2 linked regions of the Candidatus Thiodictyon syntrophicum genome follow. The protein of the gene in region 2 interacts with the protein of the main gene of each other region in a pairwise test. Links are inferred from orthologs where the notes say so. Each region holds a gene or a part of one and is shown on either strand. Other genes may lie near its edges. The genes, in order: mobA and THSYN_RS22235.

Region 1 (3,179 bases), on a different replicon or contig from region 2:
GCCCTGGATGACGGGGCCTTCGGCGGGGTGCTGGCCGCCGCCAGTTACCGGGTCAGCGACCGCTTGACCATCGGCCCCGGGTTCGGCGCCTTCTCCGAGATCGAGGGTGACGCCAGCCTGTTCCCGATCCTCGCGTTGGACTGGCGCCTGACCGACACCCTGAGCCTGAACACCGGTGGCGGTCTCGCGGCCAGCCGCGGACCCGGTCTGGTCCTGGAATGGCGGCCCGCGGACGCCTGGACCCTCAGTCTCGGCGCGCGTTATGAGAACGAGCGCTTTCGCCTGAACGACCAGGGCCCGGCCCCCAACGGCGTGGGCCAGGACAGCTCCATCCCGGTCTATCTGGGCGTCGTGCGCACCCTCGGGCGCTTCGGCAGCCTGAGCCTGATCGCCGGGGCCAAGACGGCGGGCAATCTCCGACTGGAGAATGCCCAAGGCGACAAACTGGCGGCCGCGGATTATGCCACGGCCCCCTTTGCGGGCGTGACGCTGAAGGTTCGCTTTTAGCGGATACTGCGCGGACCGACCACGAGTTCCTGCCTTGCTCGATGTAGCGGTCGACGAAGGTTTGCATGATGGGGTCTCCCGTGAGGTTCTGTTCCAACAGGGCGCGGACGTCGCGTTCCTCCACGCGCCCGGGGTCTTGAGCAATGACCGGTGAGCAACCGAAGAATCCATTACACGGGGTCAGTCTGGAAACCGTGGTCCTGAAGCTGGTCGATCATTACGGCTGGGATGGTCTCGCCGACCGGATCAACATCAATTGTTTCAAGCATGAGCCATCCGTGAAATCGAGTTTGACGTTTCTGCGACGAACTCCCTGGGCCAGGGCGCAGGTGGAGGCTTTGTATGTTTCTACATTGACGACGCGCGGTTGACACCTTTTTTGCCGTCGCCGATCCATACCGCGGACCGGCCGGTCCGGCGCACACATTGCGGACGGGGCGAATGCCCCTTCCGACCTGAAGGAGACTGCAACCATGTCTGATGAAAAGGTCTACAGCGAGGAGGAGATCCGCGCGCGGATCGCGGCCGAACTGCCCCATTGGTATTACGAGGATGGCTGGCTCAGGCGCAAATACCGCACCAGCGGCTGGAAGGGCACCCTGATGGTGGTCAATACGGTGGGACACCTGGCGGAGGCGGCCTGGCACCACCCGGATCTGGCCGTATCCTATGCCTTCGTGATCGTGAAGCTGGTGACCCACTCGGCCAAGGGGGTGACCGACAAGGACTTCGAACTGGCCCGCAAGATCGAGGAGACCGTCGGCTGGCGGCCCGGACCGGCCAGTGCCCTGGAGGGCACGCCGGATGATCCGCGTTTCAAGTACATCAAGTACGACTGAGGGGGCCGTTCGCGTGACTCGATGGTCGTGGCGGCCGGCGGCGGCGTTCGGTCCGCACAGCGGACCAGCGGCCTCGCTGTTGGCAGGCTGTCAGGGCGGGCGCCGCTCCAGCGCCAAGGCGTCGTCCGGGGTGTTGATGTTGGCGAAGCAGTCCGGCCGATCGCTGAAATCCGCCAGGGCGACCCGGTGGCGGTCATACCACCGGGTGGGCTTGCGCTCACCGGCGGCCAGGAAGGTCTCCAGATCAGTGGCCAGCGCCACCGGCAGCAGGGCATGGACCGGTTGCAGGCGCTGGCCGTCCGTGGCGACCGCGAGGTCTCCGGCCTGGGTGCGCAGGGCGAGCAGCAGCCGCGCGACCAGGTCGGGGGCGGGGTAGGGGCCGTCACAGGGCAGGGTAATGATCCACGCGGTGGCGGCCGCCCGCATGGCGCTGCGAATGCCGGCCAGGGGTCCCTGGAAGCCCGGGTCCAGATCGGCGACCACCGGCAGGCCATAGTCGGCATAGCGCTCCAGGTTGCGGTTGGCGCTGATCAGCAGGGTGTCGACCTGCGGGGCCAGGGCGGCGATGACCCATTCGACCAGCGGCCGACCGGCGAAGGGCCGCAGCCCCTTGTCGTGGCCACCCAGGCGGCTGGACTGGCCGCCGGCCAGGATGACCCCGGTGATGGCGGCGCGGGAGGGGGAGGGTGTGTGCATCCTGGAGTCCGGTGGTCGAGCCGTGAAGCCGTTAAAGTCGCGCAGCGACGTTGTGGGAGCGGCTCCAGCCGCGCCGGAAAGGCGGCATCTGAGTTCGCCGCGGCGCCGCAGGGTGACGGACGAGCCTTCATGGCCCTGGGGGGCCGCCGCGCCCGGTCCGGCTGAAGCCTCGACCTCCGGTCGGTCAGGCGGGCACAACGTTGTCCGGAGTTCACCTCGTCGGGATGATGGTTCGGCCCCCTTGACAACGCAACCGGGCCTGCGCCGCCGCCCACATTGCGCGCTCCGCCCGGGCATGGGAGCATTACCGCAGTCACCTTCATCGTCGACGCACGGGCGGCCCGCCCGAGGTCACCATGACCCGTCCACTCAAGACCCTGGACCCCGCCGCCGCGGGCGCCGCGGCGTCGGCCAATCCCAACCGCCGCGCCGCCGTGCTGCTCGCCTGGCTGCGCCGCGGGGTGCCGCCGCTGCTGGTGGTCGTGACCGCGCTGGTCGCCTGGTATGAGGTCAAGGGGTTCGACTTTCACACGCTGCGAGCCGCCTTGCGCCGCATCCCCTGGGTCGCGCTCCTGGGGCTCCAGGCCCTGGCCCTGGCGGCGGTCTTCGAGATGGTCCTCTACGACTGGTGGATGGCCCGCTGGCTCAAGGTCAACCTGACCTGGGACCGCCTGGTCCGCTACAGTTGGGTCGCCAATACCACCAACAACCTGATCGGGCTTTCGGGGCTCGCGGGCTCGGGCATCCGCATCCTGCTGCTCACCCGCGACGGGGTGGCGACCCGGGTCGCCTCGCTCTACTCCGGGGTGATCATGTTGGCGGTGCCGGTCGGGCTCTCGGTGCTGGTACTGGCGGCGCTGGCCCTGGGCCGCACCAACCTGGTACCGGGGGTCCTGCCGCGCTGGGCGGTACTGAGCGTCCTGCTCGCCTATGCCGCCTATCTGCCGGTGTTCCTGACGCTGGCGGCGAACCGGGCGGTCCTGCACCGGGTGCTGAGCGGGACCGCCCGCCTCGGTCTGGGCGGGGGGCTCACGCTGGTGGCGATCTCGGTGCTGGACTGGCTCCTGGCGATGCTGGTCGCCTGGTGTTGCCTGCTCGCCTGCGGCGCCCACCTGAACCCGGGCGCCTTCCTGGCCG
Region 2 (3,149 bases):
CCATCAAGGCCTGGGGCAGGTCTGTCAGGCTGCGCGCCAGATTCTGGATCGACCATTGTCCCAGTGCGTCCACGGCGGCGGCGAGCGCGGCGAGTGACGCGAGGGGGCGGCACAGGACGTCGGGGTCGGTGGCGCCGTAGGTGATGACCTCCTGCCACCGCAGCCCGTCGTAATCCTGTGCCACCGTGAACACCAGCACCAGCATGGATTCCAGCCACAAGAACAGGGTGCTGACCCACATGGCCGAGCGGCGGGCGGTGGTGAAGCGGTACTCCTCACGCAGTTGGCCCTTCAGCGCCCCGTAGAAGCGCGGCAACAGCAGACCGACCAGCAGGACGTCCGCAAACAGCAGCGACCAATGGCGGGGGGAGAAGCTGAGCACGCTGACCAGGAGCAAGACGGCCAGTCCGGCGGACTTCAGGAGTTCGAGGCCGAGCAGGACGTAGCGGCGCCGTAGCCACCGAAACAATGAGCTCTTGTGCTCCATGCACTCGTTGAGGAAGACGCGTCGCCGGTACAGTGCCAGCTCGGCGCCCGAGACGAACAGGAGCAGGGTGACCAGGATCACCAGGGCGAGGGTCGCCACACAGTTGCTGCGATAGGCGTTGAGCTGCCAGGTCAACAGCAGCAGCCAGACGAGGGTCATGGTCAACAGACGTGGGAGATCGGCATAGGTCACGGGAAGCACCTCCGGTCGCGGTCGCCGACGGATGCTATCCCGCGCTGGCCGCCGGCGCCGTGGAAAGGGGCAATGGGCCTCAACCGCCGGTTACCGGCGGGAACAGGGCCACCTCGTCGGTATCCCGGACCCTGGTCTCGGGGCGCGCCAACTCCTGATTGACGGCGACCATCAGCCGTTCACCCGGGACCAGGGCCTGGGCCCAGACGCCGCCGCGCGCGCGCAGGTAGGCGACCAGGTCCGCCACGGTGGCGATCTCGGGCACCGGGGCGAGTTGCTCGTCAGCGGTGCCCAGGGTCTCGCGCAGGTGGGCAAAGTAGCGTATCCGGATCATTGATGTGGGCGGCCTTCGGGCAGATTGCAGGGGGGATGCGACCAAGCGGGTCCAGACTAAGACCGGCGGGGCAAGACCGCAAGCGCCGCCATCGCGGAACGCGCGATGGTGCGCGAAAAAAGCGCATGAACACGCATCACGAGCCAATAGGCAATGTCGGGCCGACTCAGGACAGGAGCCCCGCGAAGGGGAGGTAGACCACGGGGTCGCCGCGGGCGATGGTCTGCTGCGGCGCGATCTCGACCAGGCCCTCGGCCCAGGCGGCGGCGGACAGCGCGGCGGCCGAACGGGACTGGTGCGTGACGGCCTCCCAGTCGCCGGCCGCGCCGCGGATCAGTCGCGCCTGGACGAACTCCCGCCGACGGTCCGGGCGGGGCCAGTCGAAGCCGGCGGGTACCTTGATGCCGGGCGGCTCCAGGTCCCCGGTGACTCCCTGCATCCGCAGCAGCAGCGGCCGGGCGAACAGCAGCAGGCTGACGAACAGCGAAACCGGGTTACCCGGGCTGCCGAGGAAGGGGGTGCCGCGGATATGACCGAAGGCCAGTGGCTTGCCCGGGCGTACCGCAATCTGCCACAGGTCCAGGGTGCCGAGCCGTTCGATGGCCGGCTTCACATGGTCTTCCTCCCCCACCGAGACCCCGCCGCTGGCCAGGATCAGGTCCGCGCTGTCCGCCCCCCGGTTCAGGGTGTCCATGGTCGCCTCCAGGGTGTCCGGGACCAGCCCCAGATCGCTGACCTCGCAGCCCAGGCCCTCCAGCAAGCCCTTCATGGTAAAGCGGTTGGAGTTGTAGATTTGCCCCGGCCCCAGGGTCTCGCCGGGCCTCACCAGTTCATCGCCGGTGACGAACATGGCCACCCGCAGCCGGCGGTAGACCGCCAGCTCAGTCGCGCCCACGCCGGCGGCGAGCCCCAGGTGCTGGGGTCGCAGCCGCGTCCCCGCCGCCAGCACCGCGGTGCCCGCGCGGATGTCCTCGCCGGCGCGCCGGATGTTGGCGTCGGGGGTGAGACCCGCCGGGACCTCGACCCAGTCCCCGTCGCGCGTGCAGCGCTCCTGGATCACCACTGTATCCGCCCCCGGGGGGACGGGCGCACCGGTAAAGATCCGCGCCGCGGTGCCGGGTTCCAGGGGGCGACCGGGCGCGCCGGCCGGGATGCGCTGGGCGACCCGCAGCCGGGTGGGTTCCGCCGCCTGAAGATCGGCGCAGCACAGTGCATAACCGTCCATGGCGCTGTTGTCCCAGCCCGGCATGTCGATGGCGCTGACGAGCGGTCGGGCGAGGACCCGGCCCAGCGCCTGGTCGGTGGGGACGCACTCCTGCGCGGCGGGCGCCGTTGCGTGCGCGAGCAGCAGGTCCAGGGCCTCCTGCTTGGTCAGCAGGGGCCGCCCGGCGGGGTCCGGGCAGCCGTCCCGGTGGGGGTGCTGGTTCGTGGTCATCGCGCGGGCCCGCTCAGCCTAAAATCCACAGATGAACACAGATGGGCACAGATTTTCTTAAAATTGTCATACGTTTATCGCTGATGTCACAATCACGGGCAAGGTGAGCCCCGGCCAAGCGTAAGTCAATGAATAATCTGTGTTCATCTGTGTCCATCTGTGGATAACTACTCTTTACCAGTTTCAGCGCTCGCGCAGCCGCGGGATCAATTGGGCGAAGTTGCATGGGGGGGTACGGACATCGAGTTGGGCCAGGAGGATCTGCTCCCAGGCGGTCCGGCAGGCCCCGGTGGAGCCCGGCAGGCAGAAGATGAAGGTGCCGTTGGCGAGCCCCGCCAAGGCCCGGGACTGGACCGTGGAGGCCCCGATCTCGACGAACGACAGGGCCCGGAACAGCTCCCCGAAGCCCTCGATCTGTTTGTCGAGCAGGGGTGCCACCGCCTCCGGGGTGCTGTCGCGGCCGGTCAGTCCGGTGCCGCCGGTGCTCAAAACCACCTGGACCTGGGGGTCGGCAATCCAGCGCGAAAAGACCGCTCGCAACTGGTAGACATCGTCGCGCACAAGCTCGCGGGCGACCACCCGGTGTCCGGCCTCCTGCGCCTTGGCCTGGAGCAGGTCCCCGGAGCTGTCCTCGGCCGCGGTGCGGGTGTCGGAGACCGTCAGGACGGCGACGGCAAGCGGCACGAAGCCTTGGTCGGTGA

The links.
Region 1: the proteins of THSYN_RS22235 (region 2) and mobA interact in binary tests that used the Escherichia coli proteins (3 or more experiments, as listed by UniProt). The link is inferred for Candidatus Thiodictyon syntrophicum from one-to-one orthologs.

The regions. Positions count from the first base shown.
Region 1 is NZ_CP020372.1:167,713-170,891, reverse strand. The notes cover bases 240-3,104. They hold mobA (molybdenum cofactor guanylyltransferase MobA), read right to left. Parts: upstream 2,043-3,104; coding sequence 1,437-2,042; downstream 240-1,436. Other genes in these bases: mprF (bifunctional lysylphosphatidylglycerol flippase/synthetase MprF), read left to right, coding at 2,399-3,104; THSYN_RS31960 (4a-hydroxytetrahydrobiopterin dehydratase), read left to right, coding at 981-1,346; THSYN_RS31965 (VF530 family protein), read left to right, coding at 651-878; THSYN_RS31970 (TonB-dependent receptor), read left to right, coding at 240-507. Also shown: more of THSYN_RS31970, read left to right, coding at 1-239; more of mprF, read left to right, coding at 3,105-3,179. UniProt on the Escherichia coli protein: Transfers a GMP moiety from GTP to Mo-molybdopterin (Mo-MPT) cofactor (Moco or molybdenum cofactor) to form Mo-molybdopterin guanine dinucleotide (Mo-MGD) cofactor.
Region 2 is NZ_CP020370.1:5,265,268-5,268,416, reverse strand. Bases 315-3,149 are described here. They hold THSYN_RS22235 (molybdopterin molybdotransferase MoeA), read right to left. Parts: upstream 2,449-3,149; coding sequence 1,180-2,448; downstream 315-1,179. Other genes in these bases: moaB (molybdenum cofactor biosynthesis protein B), read right to left, coding at 2,632-3,149; moaD (molybdopterin converting factor subunit 1), read right to left, coding at 759-1,013; THSYN_RS22245 (hypothetical protein), read right to left, coding at 315-679. Outside these bases: more of THSYN_RS22245, read right to left, coding at 1-314. UniProt on the Escherichia coli protein: Catalyzes the insertion of molybdate into adenylated molybdopterin with the concomitant release of AMP.